Regions from separate parts of the Rhizobium grahamii genome, predicted to be linked through region 1. Evidence: predicted binding sites of a transcription regulator. Region 1 holds the regulator's gene; each other region holds the start of a gene.
What was found. Region 1 encodes PhoB, which activates phosphate uptake and scavenging genes when phosphate is short. Its sites were predicted from a motif close to TGTCATNNANCTGTCAT; they were not measured.

Region 2: the regulator PhoB is predicted to act here: its motif matches at 2,178-2,194, upstream of phoA (alkaline phosphatase).
Region 3: the regulator PhoB is predicted to act here: its motif matches at 3,207-3,223, upstream of FZ934_RS10845 (DUF1045 domain-containing protein).
Region 4: the regulator PhoB is predicted to act here: its motif matches at 1,106-1,122, upstream of ppk2 (polyphosphate kinase 2).

What each region holds. Positions count from the first base shown of each region.
Region 1 is NZ_CP043498.1:3,898,573-3,903,707, reverse strand. Features, by position in the region: gene FZ934_RS18840 (aspartate aminotransferase family protein) at 1-218, opposite strand, end outside; gene FZ934_RS18835 (GcrA family cell cycle regulator) at 649-1,182, shown strand; gene FZ934_RS18830 (aspartate/glutamate racemase family protein) at 1,340-1,912, shown strand; gene phoB (phosphate regulon transcriptional regulator PhoB) at 2,056-2,739, opposite strand; gene phoU (phosphate signaling complex protein PhoU) at 2,775-3,488, opposite strand; gene pstB (phosphate ABC transporter ATP-binding protein PstB) at 3,531-4,346, opposite strand; gene FZ934_RS18810 (PstA family ABC transporter permease) at 4,408-5,135, opposite strand, start outside.
Region 2 is NZ_CP043498.1:1,447,795-1,452,929, reverse strand. Features, by position in the region: gene FZ934_RS07240 (MFS transporter) at 1-500, shown strand, start outside; gene FZ934_RS07235 (ATP-binding protein) at 592-2,106, shown strand; gene phoA (alkaline phosphatase) at 2,261-3,718, shown strand; gene rpsD (30S ribosomal protein S4) at 3,975-4,592, shown strand; gene FZ934_RS07220 (glutaminase) at 4,662-5,135, shown strand, end outside.
Region 3 is NZ_CP043498.1:2,223,952-2,229,086, forward strand. Features, by position in the region: gene FZ934_RS10820 (ureidoglycolate lyase) at 1-194, opposite strand, end outside; gene FZ934_RS10825 (HepT-like ribonuclease domain-containing protein) at 196-558, opposite strand; gene FZ934_RS10830 (nucleotidyltransferase family protein) at 555-845, opposite strand; gene uraD (2-oxo-4-hydroxy-4-carboxy-5-ureidoimidazoline decarboxylase) at 890-1,387, opposite strand; gene puuE (allantoinase PuuE) at 1,387-2,310, opposite strand; gene FZ934_RS10845 (DUF1045 domain-containing protein) at 2,410-3,132, opposite strand; gene FZ934_RS10850 (NAD(P)/FAD-dependent oxidoreductase) at 3,246-4,421, opposite strand; gene mnmD (tRNA (5-methylaminomethyl-2-thiouridine)(34)-methyltransferase MnmD) at 4,420-5,135, shown strand, end outside; gene FZ934_RS10860 (response regulator) at 5,126-5,135, opposite strand, start outside.
Region 4 is NZ_CP043499.1:1,582,748-1,587,882, forward strand. Features, by position in the region: gene FZ934_RS26010 (SulP family inorganic anion transporter) at 1-867, opposite strand, end outside; sul1 at 934-989, opposite strand; gene ppk2 (polyphosphate kinase 2) at 1,225-2,124, shown strand; gene FZ934_RS26020 (ABC transporter ATP-binding protein) at 2,215-3,288, opposite strand; gene FZ934_RS26025 (glycoside hydrolase family 127 protein) at 3,308-5,135, opposite strand, start outside.

The DNA of each region.
Region 1 (5,135 bases):
GGAATCTCATAAACGTTGGAGAGGTGCCAGACCTTGTCTGCCTGCTCCTTCAATGCGCCTACGACATGCGGGTGGCCATGACCGACTGAAGTGACCGCCACGCCCGCCCCGAAATCCAGATATCGCTCGCCGGTCTCGGTGATCAGCCATACACCCTCTCCTCGCTCGAACCGCAAAGGGGCGCGAGAGTAGGTATCGTATAGCGCGGCTTCAGCCATGGCGCGATCTCCTGTCATTGACCATCAGCAGCCGGACTCCGGCTAAGAAAAGCAGGCCCGGAAAATTAAAAATGCCGCCTTTCGGCGGCGAGCAGCACTATTTACTTTTCGCACTGCGATGTCAACAAAACTGAGGATTTACTGCATGCGTCAAGCGGCTAATCGGGGCGACGCCAACTATCAACAAGCAATGTTGCAGAAATGACTCTCCTCACGAGCAAGTTGGGGAAAAACCACAAATTCGATTCCCGGCGATTCAACCGACTCTTGTCACGGAGTCGGCCTCACACTAGGTTAAAACTCAATTACTAGACTGCATGCGGCGGAACTAGTCACCAAAAATCGAGCAAGCGTTTCTTGCCTCGGATACGTCCGGGGCGACGGTGAAGGATTCTGCCTACACCAACGCTAACAAGGCGGAGACAGGGGCATGAACTGGACAGACGAGCGCGTAGAGAAGCTGAAGAAGCTATGGTCCGAAGGACTGAGCGCCAGCCAAATCGCAGCACAACTTGGCGGTGTAAGCCGTAACGCCGTGATCGGCAAGGTCCACCGTCTCAGCCTGCCCGGCCGGGCCAAGGCCGGCGGTAACGCGACGACCGTTCGCACGCCGAAGCGCACCACGACCGCTCCCCGCGCTCCGAACTATGCATCGCGCGTTGCGACCCGCACCGTTACCCGGCAGCAGGGCGCAACCATGCTGAAGGAAGAAATCGATATCGATGCGGTCGAGGAAGTCCGGTTCCGCCCTGCCTCGAACGTCGTCGTTCCGATCTCTCGCCGCCTCGGCCTGACGGAACTGACCGAGCGCACCTGCAAGTGGCCGGTCGGCGATCCGCTCAAGGACGACTTCCACTTCTGCGGCTGCGAGTCTCCTGACAACTCCCCGTATTGCACGTACCATCAACGCATGGCCTACCAGCCGGTCAACGAGCGCCGGAAGGCCGCCAACCGGGTCGCTTGATCCGGAAGCCGGATAAGGAATAGGAACGGGCCTTCGCGGGCCCGTTTTTTTGTTGGGCTCGAGCCCCCGACACAGCAACAATGTACGTCGGGCACGCGCGCTTCCAGGAAGCTATCAGCCCCATGCCATTTTGTGGCTGCTCGGACCGGAGAACGCGATGAGAATAGCCTGCCTGCATACGGCCGATAGCAATATTGCTGTTTTCGAGGCCGCGGCCAGAGAGATTGGCCTTTCCAAAGACGTGCTCTCCCATGCGGTTCGGGCAGATTTTCTCGCGAATGCCGAGCAAGCCGGCGGACTGACAGATGATATTGCCCGCGAGACAGCCTCGGTGTTGCGGTCGCTTGGCCAGACCGCAGATGCTGTTGTCCTGACATGCTCGACCCTGGGGCCGTCCATCGATGAACTTGAGGGCACGATGCCCGTCCCTACCCTTCGCATCGATGCCGTCCTGGCAGAACAGGCAGTTCGGGTCGGGGGAAGGATCGCCGTCCTCTGCGCGGTTGAAACAACCCTGGAGCCAACCGCACGGTTGTTTGCTGCGGCAACTGCGGCAACTCAAACGCCGTTCGAGGTTCGCCGTGTCCCCGGAGCATGGGACTTGTTTAAGGCTGGCGATCGTGTTGGTTATTTATCGGCCGTTGCCGAGGCGGCCGATGCCGCCTATCGCGAGGGAGCCTCAATCGTCGCTCTCGCAAGGCATCGATGGCAGGTGCTGCGGATCTGGTGAAAGGCGACCCCAAACCCCTGACCAGTCCAGCGGCGGGCCTTGCCGCCGCTGTCGAGCGAGTTTCGCGAGAAGTCTGATCTTCGCGACTTACCCACATGACGAGCCCCCAGCTGCTCGTTCTTGCTGGGAGCAGGATGGAAGCCTCAGGCTTCCATCGAGTAACCGGCACCACGTACGGTGCGGATGACGTCCTGCATGTTGGAGAAATTCAGCGCCTTGCGCAGACGACCGACATGGACGTCCACAGTGCGCTCGTCGACGTAGATGTCATGACCCCAGACGCCATCGAGCAGCTGCGAGCGTGAGAACACACGACCGGGCGACGCCATCAGGAACTCGAGAAGGCGGAACTCCGTCGGCCCCAGGCGAACCTCACGGCTTTTGCGGTGGACACGGTGGGTCTCACGGTCGAGTTCGATGTCGCCGCACTTCAGCAGGGTCGACAGAACTTCCGGTTTCGCACGGCGAAGCATCGCCTTGACGCGGGCGACGAGTTCCGGCGTCGAGAACGGCTTCACGACGTAGTCGTCGGCGCCGGTCGAAAGGCCGCGAACGCGTTCGCTCTCCTCGCCGCGCGCCGTCAGCATGATGATCGGCAGACGTTCGGTTTCCGGGCGCATGCGCAGACGACGGCACAGCTCGATGCCGGAAACGCCCGGCAGCATCCAGTCGAGAATCAACAGGTCCGGTGTGCGTTCCTGCAAGCGGATTTCGGCTTCATCGCCGCGCAAGATCGTGTCGACGTCGAAGCCTTCAGCCTCAAGGTTATAGCGAAGAAGCACGCTCAGTGCTTCTTCGTCTTCGACAACAGCTATTCTCGGGATCATTCGTTTCGGTCTCCTGGGGGCGTGGTCCGGAACGCTTATTCCGTCACCGCACCGACGGTGTTGGCGGTGTCGTCCTTCGGACGCTCGCCTTCCGGCTGGGCACCGGTGGCCATGTAGTAGATCGTCTCGGCGATGTTGGTGGCGTGGTCGCCGATGCGCTCGATGTTCTTGGCGCAGAACAGGAGATGCGTGCAGCTCGTGATGTTGCGTGGATCTTCCATCATGTAGGTCAGCATCTCGCGGAACAGCGAGGTGTACATCGCGTCGATTTCCTCGTCGCGCTCGCGGATCGACTTTGCCTTGTCGGCCGCACGGCTCGTGTAGACGTCGAGCACTTCCTTGAGCTGAACCAGGGCCAGCTCGGACAGGTGTTCGAGGCCACGGGCGAGCTTGCGCGGCACGCCGGTGTTCTGCACCGCGATCACGCGCTTGGCCGTGTTCTTTCCGAGGTCGCCGACGCGTTCGAGATCGGCGGCGATGCGGATCGAACCCATGATCTCGCGGAGGTCGGCAGCCATCGGCTGGCGGCGAGCGATCGTGACGATCGCCTTGTCGCCGACTTCGCGTTCGGCGTGATCGAGGATCACGTCGTCGGAGATGACCTTCTGGGCCAGCGCCGTGTCGCCGTTCACGAGGGCGCGGACAGCGTCCGATACCATCTGCTCGGCCAGGCCGCCCATTTCAGAAATCCGGCGGGAAAGGTACTTCAGGTCGTCGTCGTAGGCAGAGAAAATATGTGTCGATGCCATGGGATCATCCTTGAATATCGTGAGGGGTTCCGACGTTGGAAATCAACCGAAGCGGCCCATGATGTAATCCTGCGTGCGCGGATCATCCGGGTTGGTGAACATCTTGTCGGTATCGTTCTCCTCGACGAGATTGCCGAGGTGGAACATGGCGGTGCGCTGCGAAACGCGAGCCGCCTGCTGCATCGAGTGCGTCACGATGACGATGGTGTAGGATTCGCGCAGCTCGTGAATCAGCTCTTCCACCTTCGCTGTCGCGATCGGGTCGAGGGCCGAGCACGGCTCGTCCATCAGGATGACCTCAGGGCTGACGGCGACGGCGCGAGCAATGCAGAGGCGCTGCTGCTGGCCGCCGGAAAGGCCGGTGCCGGACTCGTGAACGCGATCCTTCACTTCGTTCCACAGGCCGGCACGCTGCAGGCTGTGTTCGACGATCTGGTCCATATCTGCCTTGGACTTGGCAAGGCCATGGATACGCGGGCCGTAGGCGACGTTCTCATAGATCGTCTTCGGGAACGGGTTCGGCTTCTGGAACACCATGCCGACACGGGCACGCAGTTCGACCACGTCGATATCAGGATCGTAGATATCGTCGCCATCGAGCGTGATCTTGCCGGTGACACGGCAATTGTCGATCGTGTCGTTCATGCGGTTCAGGCTGCGCAGGAAGGTAGACTTGCCGCAACCGGATGGGCCGATCAGCGCCGTTACCGTGTTTTCGCGAATGTTCAGCTTGACGTCGAAGAGCGCGCGCTTTTCGCCGTAGTAAACCGAAACGTCCTGGCCGATCATCTTGTAAGGAATGGTGTTCATCTTCTGATCAACCGCTTTCTCAACTGCTGCTTCCGTCAACATGTTCATAATGTTTACTCCGTTTACCAGCGGCGCTCAAAGCGACGACGCAGGAGGATAGCTCCGAGGTTCATGACAATGAGGAACAGGAGCAGGACGATGATTGCTCCGGATGTGCGCTCCACGAAGGCGCGTTCGGCTTCGTTTGCCCACATGTAGACCTGCACGGGCAGAGCCGTCGAAGGATCCATGGGGTCGCCGGCGCGTTGGCGACGAAGGCGACCATGCCGATCAGCAGCAGCGGCGCGGTTTCGCCGAGCGCATGCGCCAGACCGATGATCGTGCCGGTGAGAATGCCAGGCATTGCCAGCGGCAGAACGTGGTGGAACACCATCTGCATCTTTGAAGCGCCGAGGCCGAGCGCTGCCGAACGGATCGACGGAGGCACGGCGCGCAGCGCTGCGCGGGTCGCGATGATGATGGTCGGGAGGGTCATCAGTGTCAGGACAAGACCACCGACGAGCGACGCCGAACGCGGCAGACCGGCGAAATTGATGAAGACAGCGAGACCAAGCAGACCGTAGACGATCGAGGGAACAGCCGCGAGGTTGTTGATGTTGACCTCGATCAGATCGGTCAGCCTGTTCTTCGGAGCGAACTCTTCGAGATAGATCGAAGCGGCAACGCCGATCGGCAGAGACAGGGCGAGAACGATCAGCATCAGATAAAGCGAGCCGATGAGGGCGACGCCGAGACCTGCTGCCTCCGGACGGCTGGAGTTTCCGTTGACGAAGAGGCCGGTATTGAAGTCCTTGTGCAGGGCGCCACTAGCCGTCAATTGCTGCATCCAGCCGACCT
Region 2 (5,135 bases), 1.5 Mb from region 1:
CCATGACGGAGGGCGCCATCGCCGACTGGTCGGCTGTTTATCTCAAGGATGTCTTCCAGACCGACGGTATCATGACCGGTATTGGCTACACGATCTTCGCCATGATGGTGGCGACCGGACGGTTCAGCGGAGATCATCTGAAACAGCGTTTTGGAGCGATCCGTCTTGCGCGTGGTTGCGGGGCGGCGGCTCTGGCCGGCATGCTGATCGTCGTCTTTGCCTGGCATAGCACTGTGACGTTGGCTGGCTTTGCCTTGCTCGGGGTCGGGGTTTCGGTCGGCTTTCCGCTGGCGGTCACCGCGGCGGCAAGTCTCCGGGATCGGCCGGCGGCTGCCAATGTCGCGATCCTGTCGTTCATGGCCCTGACAGGATTCCTGATCGGACCGCCTTTGATCGGCTTCATCGCGGAGGTCTCAGGCCTGCGTGTCGGCTTGGCCGTTCTGCTGGTGCCACTCGTGATCAGTCTGGGTTTCACGCGGATGCTGAAGGCCAGTGTCTGATGTTTTCTCCTGTGGGTTTGTGCGGCCGTGTTGCCAAAGACACGGTCAAACCTGCTAGGACGCTTGTTCTAACGGAAAGAGGAATGTGACATTGCAGGTTGGTATCGATATGGGATCGGCGTCGGGAGGCAATCCGGCCACGCTCGATATCGAGGAGCTTCTGGCTACCCGTCTTCTGGTGCAGGGCAATTCCGGCTCTGGCAAGTCGCATCTGCTCCGCCGTCTGCTGGAGCAATCCGCGCAATGGGTGCAGCAGGTCATCATCGATCCCGAGGGTGATTTCGTCACCTTGTCGGACAAGTTCGGCCATCTCGTTGTCGATGGAGAACGCACCGAGGCGGAACTCGCCGGCATCGCCAACCGCATACGTCAGCATCGCGTTTCCTGCGTTCTCACGCTCGAAGGGCTTGAGATCGAGCAGCAGATGCGCGCGGCTGCGGCCTTCCTCAATGGCATGTTCGATGCCGATCGCGAGTTCTGGTATCCGGTTCTCGTGGTGGTCGATGAAGCGCAGATGTTCGCGCCGTCGGTCGCCGGAGAAGTGTCCGACGACGCGCGAAAGATGTCGCTCGGCGCCATGACGAACCTGATGTGCCGCGGTCGTAAACGCGGCCTTGCCGGAGTGATCGCGACGCAGCGCCTGGCAAAGCTTGCCAAGAACGTGGCCGCTGAAGCCTCGAACTTCCTGATGGGGCGCACCTTTCTCGATATCGACATGGCACGCGCTGCCGATCTTCTTGGCATGGATCGCCGCCAGGCGGAAATGTTCCGCGACCTGAAGCGGGGCAACTTCGTTGCGCTCGGGCCAGCTCTGTCACGTCGCCCGCTGCCGATCCAGATCGGCAATGTCGAGACCTCCGCGCGTTCCTCGAGTCCGAAGCTCATGCCGCTGCCGGATGCCCCGCAGGACGTCGAGGACCTAATCTTCACGCCGGATCCAGAGGAGTTCCAGAGGCCGATCGTGCGCCGTGCTCCGCCCGCGCCACGTCCGACCACCGACATCCTTGCCGAACTGTCGCGGTCCGCGCCTGCTGCCTCGGCGCCCGTCTCGGAGGCGCGTTCCTCTCAGCCCGAATTGTCCGCCGAGGAGCGCGAGGAAAGGCTGACGGCGGTGCTGCACGAGATACTCGACGATCCAAGCTCGGGATTCCGAACGGATTCGGTGCTTTATCAGGACTTCCTTGTGCGCCTTCGCATGCGCCGGGTCCCGGGTCCTCCGATGTCCCTGCCGGAGTTTCGGCGCCGCGTGGCGATTTCGCGGTCCGGTGTGGATGCCGCCACGGCAGAGACCGAGGCCTGGGGAACGGCGCTGTCGCTCTCGTCGGGTGTCACCGACGATCTGCAGGGTGTTTTCCTGATGCTGGCAAAGGCGGCCGTCTGCGGCGAGCCGTGCCCGTCCGATGCGCGGATTGCCCGGGCATACGGCACGCATTCGGCCCGGCGGGCGCGACGTTTGCTCGGCTATTTCGAGGAGCAGGGGACGGTGGTGGTCCACACGGATTTCGCCGGCAAGCGCATCGTCGCCTTCCCCGATATGAACTGCCAGACGGCTCCCGGCGATGCCAACGCTGCAGATGCGGATGAGCTGCGCTCCGCAGCGGAATGACGACTAGACCGAGCGCCAACGATCGGCTCGGTCTATAGTCGATCTCTAATGTCACACGAGGAAGTTGCTTTTGTCACAAGAGCTTCATCGGGGTGGTGGATAAGGCGCCCCGACCCATGCGGTCGATGCGGATTATCAAAAGGAGATCTCGATCATGAGAAACAACGTTCGTCACCAGCTGCTGCGCCTTGTCGTCGGCGGCCTGCTTGCAACCGTCGCCATCCAGCCAGGCTATGCCGACGACGCAGCGAACAAGCTTCTGCAGCGCGCGGCAAGCGCCGATCTGAGTGCTCCCGGTGGTGCACGCCGCCTTTCCGGCGATATCACCGAAGCCTATCGTGCGGCGCTCAGCGACACGCGTCCGAAGAACGTCATCCTGCTGATCGGCGACGGCATGGGCGATTCCGAAATCACCATCGCGCGCAACTACGCGGTTGGGGCCGGCCAGTATTTCAAGGGCATCGATGCGCTGCCGGTCACCGGCCAGTACACGCATTATTCGCTCGACAAGAAGACCGGCAAGCCGACCTACGTGACCGACTCGGCCGCTTCGGGCACAGCCTGGGCGACCGGTGTGAAGTCCTACAACGGCGCGATCGGCGTCGACATTCACGAGAAGGCTCACGAAACCCTGCTCGAGAAGGCAAAGGCTGCCGGCATCGGCACGGGCAACGTCTCGACGGCCGAACTGCAGGACGCAACGCCTGCCGTGCAGATCGCGCATGTGACCCAGCGCAAGTGCTACGGCCCGTCGTCCACGACCGAGAAGTGCCCGACGAACGCGCTTGAAAACGGCGGCAAGGGTTCGATCAGCGAGCAGTTGCTGAATGCACGTGCTGACGTGACGCTCGGCGGTGGCGCCAAGAGCTTCGCCGAAACCGCAAAGGCCGGCGAATGGAAGGACAAGACGCTTCGCCAGCAGGCCGAAGAACGTGGCTATAAGATCGTTTCCAATCTCGACGAGCTGCAGGCCGTGAAGCAAGCAAATGACACCGCTCCAGTGCTTGGCCTGTTTGCCGAAGGCAACATGCCGGTTCGCTGGGAAGGCCCGAAGGCCAGCCACTACGGCAACGTCGAGAAGGAGCCTGTTGTCTGCAAGCCGAACGAGAAGCGCACGGCGGCCACGCCTACGCTGGCGCAGATGACGGCAAAGGCGATCGAACTGCTGCGGACCAACGAGAAGGGATTCTTCCTCCAAGTTGAAGGCGCCTCGATCGACAAGCAAGATCATGCCGCCAATCCTTGCGGCCAGATCGGCGAAACTGTCGATCTCGATGAAGCGGTTCGGGAAGCGCTGAAGTTTGCGCAGGAAGCCGGCGACACGCTTGTTATCGTTACCGCCGACCATGCGCATGCAAGCCAGATCGTCGACGCAGACGCCAAGGCTCCGGGCCTGACCGAAGCGCTGATGACGAAGGACGGCGCTGTCATGGCTGTGAGCTACGGCAACTCCGACGACGCTGACGATCAGGGTCACACCGGCTCGCAGCTGCGTATCGCTGCCTTTGGACCGCGTGCGGCCAACGTCACCGGCCTGACGGACCAGACGGATCTGTTCTATACGATCAGCGACGCCCTTGGCCTGAAGACGGAAACTGCGAGCGCCAAGTAAGCTCCCAAGCCCGGAATATCAGGGTTATTGAGCGGCGAGGACGCGGAATTGTGATTGACATTCCAGCGACTTCGCCCTAAAGACCGCGCCAGCACCGGGCAGAAATGTCCGGTGTTTCATTTGACATGTCCCGTGGATTTGTCCTGTTCGCGTAATGGGATGATCCTGTCGGATCCTCGAAAGAAGATCAAAGGAGGGCGTGTTTCCTTCACGCGGTTTGGCAACAAACCGTTCTAACTTTCTGAAAGGAAATACGATGAGCAAGCGCGAATCGTCCAAGTACAAGATTGACCGCCGTATGGGCGAAAACATCTGGGGCCGTCCTAAGTCCCCGGTGAACCGCCGCGAATACGGCCCGGGCCAGCATGGTCAGCGCCGCAAGGGCAAGCTCTCTGACTTCGGTGTGCAGCTGCGCGCCAAGCAGAAGCTGAAGGGTTACTACGGTGACCTGCGCGAAAAGCAGTTCCGTGCGATCTTCGCTGAAGCCGCACGCCGCAAGGGTGACACCTCCGAAAACCTGATCGGTCTTCTGGAGTCCCGTCTGGACGCAGTAGTTTATCGCGCCAAGTTCGTTCCGACCGTTTTCGCTGCCCGCCAGTTCGTGAACCACGGCCACGTGACCGTGAACGGCGTCCGCGTCAACATCGGTTCTTACCGTTGCAAGGCTGGCGACGTCATCGAAGTTCGTCAGAAGTCGAAGCAGCTGGTTACGGTTCTCGAAGCCGTCAGCCTGGCTGAACGCGACGTTCCTGACTACATCGAAGTCGACCATAACAAGATGGTTGCTACCTTCGCACGCGTTCCGGCGCTCGGCGACGTACCGTATCCGGTCGTCATGGAGCCGCATCTGGTGGTCGAATTCTATTCGCGTTAATCGCGAGGCGTTTTCGCATACGGAAAAGCCGCCTCTTGGGGCGGCTTTTTTGTTATCTGGGGAGATACGATGACGGACTTGCAGGCAGTTCTCGACAGCATCCACAAGGAGCTGGCGCCCCGCATCGGCGAGGGCAAGGTTGCGGACTATATTCCGGAGCTTGCCAAGATCGATGCCAACCAATTCGGCTTGAGCGTGGTGACGGTAGACGGCAAGGTCTACAACGTCGGCCACGCGGAGGTGCCGTTCTCCATCCAGAGTATCTCAAAGGTTTTCATGCTGACGCTTGCGCTTGGCAAGGTCGGCGAGGGGCTGTGGAAGCGCGTCGGTCGCGAACCGTCAGGCTCTGCCTTCAACTCGATCGTCCAGCTCGAGCAGGAGCAGGGCATTCCGCGCAATCCCTTCATCAATGCAGGCGCAATCGCCGTGACCGATGTCGTCATGGCGGGCCATGCGCCGCGTGAGGCGATCGGCGAGTTGTTGCGTTTCGTGCGCTATCTGGCGGACGACGAGTCCGTCACCATCGATGATCGTGTTGCCAAG
Region 3 (5,135 bases), 1.7 Mb from region 1:
CGGGGCTGCCCCCGGAACAGGTTGATGATGACGCGCGCGCCCTCACCGACCGCTTGTGGGGCTGCGAGCGCATGGAAGCGCTCCGTTGTTCCGTTATTGATATAGCGCATCGTGGCCGGATCGGCCTCGATGACATCACCGAAAGGCGCAAATGCGGATTTGGTCAGCAGCTGCACATTGAGGAATTCTGTCACGTCATTCGCCTTGTATGCGCCAGTGGCGCAAGGATTCGAGCTCGGAAATCAGCGTCTGCAGGTCGCGCCGCACAGTGGTCCAGATAGCCGAGAGATCGGCCCTGTAGTAGTCGTGGACGATAAGATTTCGCATGCCACAGATTCGGGCCCAGGGTAGCTCCTGATGCTCTTCAAGAAAGTCGGGATGACTGGTGGCGATCCGTGATGCCGCCTCCCCGAGCAACACCAGCGACATGGTGACTGCAAGCTGCGTCCGCAGGTCGGACAGGAAGGCTTCCTCGTCCATATTCTCGGTCAGCATCCGCGCCTGCTCGGCGGCGGCGTGCATTCTGTCGATATAATCGGCCAGCCTCTCCGCGCTCATATACGGGTCGCTTCCGCCAGAACACGCTCGCGAATCTTTTCCGGCAAGCCGCCTGATGTCACCAGATCCACCTTCACCCCCAGAATATCCTTCAACTCTTCCAGCAGTCCCCCGAGATCAAACAGCGACGTGCCGGGCAACGTATCGACAAGAATATCGAGATCGCTGTCAGCCCGATCCTCGCCCCGTGCCACTGAGCCGAAGACACGAGGATTCGCCGCGTTGAAGCGCTTCGTCGCTTCGCGGATCGCCTGCCTGTTCTTCTCCAGTACTTCTGACGGCTTCATGAGACAACTATAGGTCACGGATCAACAAGAGAAAAGCGCGCCACCTAGCGTGTCGGCAGCAGAGCTTCGAGACGCAAGAGCGCAATACGTTCGACCTGAGCGGTGGCGGTTTCGAACTCCTCATCGCGCGTATTGTTGATGCGCTTTTCGAAGGCGGCCAGGATGTCGTCCTTGTTCAAGCCCTTGACGGCAATAATGAAGGGAAAGCCGAACTTCTCGACATAGGCGGTGTTGAGCTCGGTGAACCTGGCATGCTCGGCCGCGCTCAGTCGGTCGAGCCCGGCACCGGCTTGTTCCTTCTTGCTATCTTCGGTGAGTTCGCCTGCGATCGCCAGGCGTCCGGCAAGATCAGGGTGAGCGCGCAGGACCCCCAGCCGCTCCTCCGGGCTTGCCGCCCGGAAAATCGCGACCAGCGCCGTATGCACCCGGTCGACTGTCAGTTCGTCTCCAATGAATCCGTCGTCATAGGAACGCTCGGCAACGAAGGGCGAGTGTTCGAAAACACCGCCGTAACGCGATACAAACTCGTCACGCGACAGCATCAGATCGTCTCCGGCTTGTGGTGGTTATGCCAGTGCTTTGCGATATCAAGACGCGTCGGCACCCACACTTTGTCGTGCTTCAGCACATATTCCATGAAGCGCTTCAGCGCCGCGGCACGCCCGGGACGGCCGACGAGACGGCAATGCAGGCCGATCGACATCATCTTCGGGCTGCCGGCCTTACCTTCTTCATAGAGGGTATCGAAGGCATCCTTGAGATAGGTGAAGAACTGGTCGCCCGAGTTGAAGCCCTGCGGCGTCGCAAAACGCATATCGTTGGTCTCAAGCGTGTAGGGAATGATCAGGAACGGCTTGTCGTCGACGCCTTTCACCCAGAACGGCAGGTCATCGGCATAGGAGTCCGAGGAATAAAGGAAACCGCCCTCCTCCATGACGAGACGCAGCGTGTTGTCGGAGGGCTTGCCCTGATACATGCCGTAGGGGCGCTCGCCTGTCAGTTCCGTGTGCAGACGCACGGCTTCCTGAATGTGCTTGCGCTCGACATCTTCCTGGAAGTCCTTGTATTCCAACCAGCGGTAGCCGTGGCTCGCGATTTCCCAGCCGGCATCTTTCATCGCCGCAACCGCCTCCGGATTGCGCGCCATCGCCAGGGTCACTCCATAAACGGTGGCCTGAACGTTGAGCTCGGTGAACATGCGCCACAAGCGCCAGAAACCGGCGCGCGAGCCATATTCGTAGATCGATTCCATGTTGAGGTTGCGCTGGCTCGGCCAGGCGGCAGCACCGACGATTTCCGACAGAAGGTTCTCGGAAGCCGGATCGCCATCAAGGATGCAGCTCTCGCCGCCCTCTTCGTAATTGATGACGAACTGGACGGCGACGCGCGCGTCTCCCGGCCACTTCGGGTCGGGTGTGTTGCGTCCATAGCCGATCAGATTGCGCGGATAAGTCTCGGATACCATGAAATCACCTTCCTGAAAGTCGGCGAAACGGTAACACCCACGCAGGGAATGTCGAGACGGAAAGTACGCAACAGAGTTTTGCCTTTACGGCACAACCCTTTAGGCGGGGACGGCGACGCGCTCCTTGCGCGCGCTGACTTTGCCGATCGGATGCAGCGAATGCACACGAAACGGCCCGCCATTGCCCTCTTCCATCAGCAGCGCCACGTTGGAGACCTGGATCGGCGAGGAAAGAACCGGCTCGAACACACTTCGCAGCGCCTGCTCGACCCGTGGCATGTCTTTATGATCGATCGGCCCCGATAACGGCATGTGAAAACGGAACTCATCCATCACATAGGGGCATCCCCAGCGATGCAGGTTGGCGAACTGCGCGGCCGAAAGCCCGCCCGGATCGCTGCGCTCGATGTCGGCATCACTGAGCGGCGCGCGAAAATGGTCGAAATGCTGAACGATGGCCGACGAGAGGTAGTGGATCTGCTCACATGGGAGAGACGGCACAAGGCTGTAAAAATCGCCCGTCCTGGCAACTTCTAATTGCGAGATACGAAAGGGCGCCAAAGTGCCGCAGAACCGCATGAGTTCCCGAAGAAGCTGCGCCTCCGACATATCGGACGCCAACCGGAACGGCGCCTTCAACGCACCGTGAAAACCATATCGACGGGGGACAGCGGTATGGAAGGCGATCTCATGGATACCCAAGCCGCGAATAGCGCTCGGCTCGACCAGTTCGCCTGAAAATACATTCCTGCCGAGCCAATTTGCAGCCACATGCGACAGCGGATCGCTCGCAGGGGGCGTGAAACAAATGGCGTAACGCATGACCAGTCCTCCGTCGGCCAGCGGATCCTGAATCATATCCTCTCCGCTGCTGCGCAAGCAGATAGGTGATTTGCATGACAGATTGACGAAAGGCAGCGACTGCTAATTCACGCCTAACGCGAAGCGACGTCGATATGGCTGGACAAAAGGAAGCTTTCCGGAAGCTCGAAGGCAGGCCTTTGCCCCGCAACGGTGCGCACGACCGCTTCCGCCAATCGGTGCGCGATGCCGAAGCTGACCTTGAAGCCGCCCGTCAATGCCAGGAGCCTGTCACAGGCAGGATGCGCCCCGACCATCGGATCGCGATCGATTGCTTTCGGCCGCAATCCGGCCCAGCGCTCCAGAACCTCGGCACCTCGAAGCGCCGGCACAAGCTCTTGCGCAGCCACCAGCAAAGCATCGAGCTGATCATCGGTGGTGAATGGCGTCTCGAAGCGGTTCTCGCTCGTACTGCCAACCGCCACGTGCCCACCCTCGTGCGCGACGACGTAGAGACCGTCCCGGAAGATCGTCGGCAAAGAGGGATCGACGTCTGCCTTGAGAAGAGCCGCCTGTCCCTTGACCGGCTGGCCGAGCGGTTTGGTGAGGCCGCTCGTCAGCTCCGCCAGCAACGGAAACGATTGGTATCCGGCAGCAACGATGCAATGTCCGAACGCGATCGGGCCCGCGCCGCATTGCGCAAGACGTCGATCGAGATCGATGCTCTCGAGCGCGGCGTTTTCCAGTATCCGAACATGGCTTGCGGCCCGAAGGAAGGCCGTCAGCATCGCAATGAGTGACCGTGGTGCGACGCGACCGGCAAGAGTATCGTAGACGGAGCCCGCGCTGTCGTCGGCATCGAGCCAGTCATTGACCGGCGGCCTGTCGAGCACGTGCCAGTGAAAGCGGCGCTCCGAGGCATGCCAGCGCGTTTCGGCGTCCGCAGAATGACCAAGGGCGATCTGCCGGAGGTGTGGCTTCGGCAACGGAATGAGGCGCCCGGATCGGCGATAGCCGGCTGAGAGGCCCGTCTGCTCCTGCAAATCCGCGATTTCCGTTTCCAGCGATACCAGCGCGTCGAACTGAAATTGCTTCTTCGCGTTCCATTTGTCAGGCATGTGCGGCATCAGCGCGCCGAGCAGGCCGCCGCTTGCTCCCTGCCCCAATCGGCCCGCCTCGATCAGCACCGTATCGATGCCGAGACGCTCGGCATGAACTGCCGCCCAAAGCCCCATCACGCCGCCGCCGACGATCAGCAGCGAGGCGGACGATTGACCAGAAGGCAAGGCCGGACTATCGGCTGTTGGCATGACAGTTACGGATCCCGATGAGATTGGCATGACGCAGCAGCCACTGGAATGGCGCGACGGCGATATGCCCTATTCGACCGCCTTTGGCGATCACTTTTATTGCCAGACGGACGGGCGGCTCGAGTGCGGCCATGTCTTCCTTTCCGGCAACGGCCTGCCTGCGCGGTGGCAGGATGCGGCGAGCTTCCGGATCGGTGAACTCGGCTTTGGCACCGGACTGAACTTTGCCGAAACCTGGAGGCAGTGGAAACATATCCGCGCGCCCGGCCAGCATCTGCACTTCACCTCGTTCGAGCTTTACCCGATGCGGAGAGAGGAAATCGACCGCGCGCTTGCGCATTGGTCCGAGATCGATGCCGAACGCATCGCGCTCGTAGTCGCCTGGCCTGACGTACCGCATGAGACCGTGTCGTTGATGCTCGACGACCAGACGACGCTGAATGTTGTCTGCGGACATGCGTTCGCCGGCGTATCGGCTGCCTCTCCAGGCTTCGACGCCTGGTATCTGGATGGTTTTGCCCCATCGCGCAACGCCGAGATGTGGTCTGAAGACCTGATGCGGCTCGTCTGCGAAAAAACCACACCGGGCGGCACCTTCGCGACCTATGCCGCGGCGGGCTTCGTACGCAGAAATCTGATTGCTGCGGGTTTTACGGTCGAACGCAGGAGCGGTTTCGCGGGCAAGCGCGAAATGCTGTGCGGCGTCAGGGCCTA
Region 4 (5,135 bases), on a different replicon from region 1:
ACCGCCGTATTTCACATTGCTGACGGTCTGTCCGATCATTCCGCAGCCGGCGATCCCGCCGAAGAGGCTGGCCGCAGCATTTGCCATTCCAAGACCCACGCATTCCCGGTTCTTGGAGCTCGGCGTGCCCGTCAGATCATCGACGACACTCGCCGTCATCAGCGATTCCAGCAGCCCCACCATTGCGATCGCCAGGGCGGGTGGCGCGATGATCGACAACGTTTCCCAGGTCAACGGCACCGTCGGCCATGCGAAGGACGGAAGCGAGTCGGGCAGCTTGCCGAGGTCGGCAACAGTCGGGATCGGCAACTTCAAAGAGACGGATGCCAGCGTCAAAACGAGAATACAGATCAGCGGCGAAGGGATTGCCGTCGAAAGTCGCGGAACCAGGTAGATGATCGCGAGCCCGACCGCCAGCATGGCATAAGCAGTCCAGCCGCCGCCAAGAATATGCGGCAGCTGCGCCGAGAAGATCAGGATCGCCAGCGCGTTTACGAAACCCGTGCGGACCGATTTGGAGACAAACCGCATGAGAGCGCCGAGACGAAGCAGACCGAAGGCGATCTGGAACGCGCCCGCGAGCAGTCCGGCCGCTAGCAGATAGGGCAGCCCATGAGCATGGACGAGCGGAGCGGCCACGAGCGCGACCGATCCTGCGGCAGCCGACACCATGGCCGGCCTGCCGCCGGTGAAGGCGATGACAATGCCGATAACAAAGGAGGCAAAAAGCCCGACCTCCGGATCGACACCGGCGACGAAGGAAAAGGCGATGACCTCGGGGATCAACGCGAAGGTCGCGACCGCCCCGGCTAGAATTTCGCGCGACGGATTGGCGCCCCAATCTCGACGAATGGCTGATAATGGCATGTGAATTGATCTCGCAAAGCTGGCTGATACCGCTATCCAGCGGTTTTGGAAGGCCTGCAGGCTGTGCGTTGTCTGGCGGATCGGCGGCCAGAAGAGCCACCCGGAGTTTCACCGGGTCCAGGGTGAGTTCAAGCGTTATAGTCGAATGCGATTTCGCATGGCAACATCAAAGCCGCGATCACTTCGGAAACGGTCACTCGCAGGCGAAATCGTCGCATGTTGACCTCCTTCGGCGAGATGTCATGCTGCGTTCATGCTTACAAGCTAGATGCCCTTAGGCATCTGGTGTCGAGGCATCGTTAGCCGACAACCGTATCGTGCGGGCACAGCGAGGGGTAAAGGATGAAACCGTCTGACATGAATCAACAGGACTGGCTTGAAGCCGAGTTGGCCGACACGATCGACGAAGACTATGAGCTGGAACTATCCGAGCCGGCCCTGTCCGACGCGATCCGCAAGATCTATCGCGAGGCTCACCCGGCATCGATCCCTCGGCTTGACTATTTCCGTGCGCTCCTTGCGCTTCAGTCCGAGCTGATCAAGCTTCAGGACTGGGTGGTCTACAACAAGGAAAAAGTGGTCGTCATTTTCGAAGGCCGCGACTCTGCAGGAAAAGGCGGTGTCATCAAGCGCATCACCCAGCGCCTCAACCCCCGTGTCGTTCGCGTGGTCGCATTGCCTGCGCCATCAGACCGTGAAAAGACCCAGTGGTATTTCCAGCGCTACGTCCCGCACCTGCCGGCCGGCGGCGAGATCGTCCTCTTTGATCGCTCCTGGTACAATCGCTCCGGCGTCGAACGCGTGATGGGCTTTGCCGACGAGGACCAGGTCGAACAGTTCTTCAATGACGTTCCCGAATTCGAACGCATGCTGGTTCGCTCCGGAATCAGGCTCGTCAAATATTGGTTCTCCATTACCGACGAGGAGCAGCAGATGCGCTTTCTCGTGCGCATCCACGATCCACTGAAGCAGTGGAAATTGTCGCCGATGGATCTGCAGTCCCGCGTTCGCTGGGAATCCTATACCAAGGCGAAGGAAGAGACCTTTGCGCGCACGAATATACCCGAAGCGCCCTGGCATATCGTCGAAGGCAACGACAAGAAGCGCGCGCGCCTGAACTGCATCGACCACCTGCTGCAGCTTATTCCCTACACGGATGTTCCGCACGAGGAAATCACGCTTCCGGACCGCGTCTTCAATCCGGACTACGAACGCAAGGTGCTGCCGCCGGAGCTCTATGTTCCGAGCAAATACTGAGCGAATTTGGACAAACGGATGATATCTGCCTGACATCAGGCGGATATCAGACCCTCGGTGAAGTCTGCGGGCGTCAGCAAAAGACAGAGGTTAGCGCATGCGAATTCCCGCTTCATCGAAGTAACGGCATTTGTCTGATGGCGCCGAAAGCGCAATTTCCTGCCCTTCTTCAATGTCAGGACCATCGCGCTGCTCGACAACCAGGCTTTGTCCATCCGCAAGCGTGCAGTAGACGTAGCGCAGCCCGCCAAGATACTCCGTGAATTCGACCGTCGCGCGGATCGCGCCGCTACCTTCGGTGACCTGAAAGTGCTCAGGTCTGATCCCGAAAATCAGCTTGTCTCCGATATCAGGTTGCTGGCCGCCGAAACCCTCGGCTGGAAGATTTTGTCCGCCGACGGTCAGCTGGCCGTCCCCGCGCCAGACGGCATTGAGCAGGTTCATTCGGGGTGAGCCGATAAAGCCCGCAACAAAGACATTGGCGGGGTTTTCGTAGACCTCCCTCGGCGTGCCGGTCTGCTCGATCCGGCCATCTCTCAGCACGACGATCTTGTCCGCAAGCGTCATCGCTTCCGTCTGGTCATGGGTGACATAAATCATCGTATTCGCAAGCTTGCGATGCAGCTTGGCGATCTCGATGCGCATCGAAACACGCAGTTCGGCGTCCAGATTGGACAGAGGTTCATCGAAAAGGAAGACATCAGGCTCGCGCACGATCGCACGGCCGATCGCCACGCGTTGCCGTTGGCCGCCGGAAAGCTGTCCCGGGCGGCGGTCGAGCAGGTGGTCGATCTTGAGCACACCCGACGCATGTCCGACGCGGCGGGCGATTTCCGCCGCGTCGGTGTTTGCCATCTTCAATCCAAAACCAAGATTATCGCGGACGCTCATATGCGGATAAAGCGCATAGGACTGGAAGACCATGGCGATACCGCGCTCGGATGGATCGAGATCCGTGACGTCACGGCCCTTGATCACGATCTCTCCCGACGTCACGTCCTCAAGACCCGCGATCATTCGCAGGAGAGTCGACTTGCCGCATCCGGAGGGACCGACGAAGACGACAAACTCGCCTTCGTCGATGGCAAGATCGATCCCGTGAACGACTTGCAGGCTGCCGTAGCTCTTGCGGACGTCACGCAATTCGACACTTGTCTGTTTCATGTGTCGTGCCCCTGACCGCCTACTTGTCCGCCTGAACCCAGACGAGCATCTCGCCCGGCTCGCGATTATCCCACAGATGGTAAGGCACGAACCGTGCCTTGGCGGACGCGCGCTTGGCGGGTTCGCTGCGATAAAGCGGCGTCCCCCAATCCGACGCATCCTCGCGCATGACCTCGACGTCGACGGCAACGGCCCCGTTCAGGTCTCCAAGGACGCTTGTCTGCGCGGCTGGCAGCTGTCGCGGCAGCACGATCGCGTTCAGATCCTTGCCGTTGTCGACTTCCTCGGCGCAATAAACGAGCGGTCCGCGCATCAGTGCCACGCGTCCGACGTCCTGTCTCACCTTGGGGTTTGCATATTGCGGGCGAAGCGCCAGCGGCAGATCAAGCGCCAGGCGATCGCCGTCAGTCCACTCCCGTTCGAGGCGGACATATCCGTCGACCAGATGGGAGCCAACGTCGACCTTTTCACCGTTAATGGTGAGCGTTGCCCCGATAGCCCACTCCGGCACGCGGAGCGACAAGGCGAAATTAGAGCGCGCCTTGAGCCCGACCTTGAACTCAACCGAGCCCTCCCACGGGTAGTTGGTGTTCTGCGTCAGCTCAACCTCGCTGCCATTTGCAAGGCTGAAGCTTGCCTTGCTTTCACCGTACAAATGAACCGCGATTTCATCGTCGGCTGCAGCATACATGTACGAACCGATTGACGTCACGAGGCGCGCGATGTTCGGAGGGCAGCAGGGGCAATGGTGCCAGACCCAGCGGTGATGCTTGCCGCTGCTTTCGAGTGGGTTGTCGTAGAAGAACGTCTTGCCGTCGATGGACAGGCCCGGCAGCGCGCCGTTGTAGAGCGCTTGCTCCATGATGTCGCCGTAGCGGCGGTCGGGGCCTCGGCCCAGCATGCGGCTCGCCCAGAATACGAGGCCAACCGATGCGCAGGTCTCGGCGTAAGCCGTGTCGTTCGGAAGGTCGAAGTAGTCTGTGAAGCCTTCGTTGCTGGCCGCAGGACCGATCCCGCCGGTGACGTACATCTGCTTCGTCGTCAGATCGTCCCAGAGCGCTTCCAGTGCCTCGGTCAGGGTATCGTCATTATATTCGGTGGCGATGTCTGCCATGCCGGAATAGAGATACATCGCGCGGACGGCGTGACCCACCACCTTGCGCTGATCGCGCACCGGCTGATGCGCCTGACCGTATTCGTAGGTCTTCTGAATGAAGCTTGCCGGATCGCGGCCATCGCGGATTGCTTCGTCGGTGAAGAAGTGCGGCTCACGACCGCGCTCGTCGACAAAGAATTTTGCGAGGTCCAGGTACTTCTTTTCACCCGTCACGCGGGCAAGCTTGACCAGCGCAAGTTCTACTTCCTCGTGGCCGCAATAACCGGGAAGCTGGCCTTCGCCATGTCCGAACACCTTAATCATGTAGTCCGCAAAACGGATCATCACGTCGAGAAGCTTCCGCTTTCCGGTCGCCTGATAATAGGCAACCGCCGCTTCCATCAGATGGCCGGCACAATAGAGTTCGTGATGATCGCGCAGATTGGTCCAGCGCCGCTCCGGCTGGACACGCTGGAACCACGCATTCACATAGCCATCTTCATCCTGCAGCTTCTCATAAAGGTCGATGATGGCGTCCGCACGGGCTTCGAGCTTGGGATTGGGCTGCCTGTAGAGCGAATAGGCGATCGTCTCGATGGATTTGCCGAGATCGGAGTCCCAGAACATCTGCGTCGTGCCGCCCCACGGCTGGATGGGAATGACGATACCGGGGCTCGGCTGATCGACATCGATGGCGCGCAGCATGCCTGCCTCGACGCACCGGTCGAGCAAGGTTTCGGCTGTGGAATTG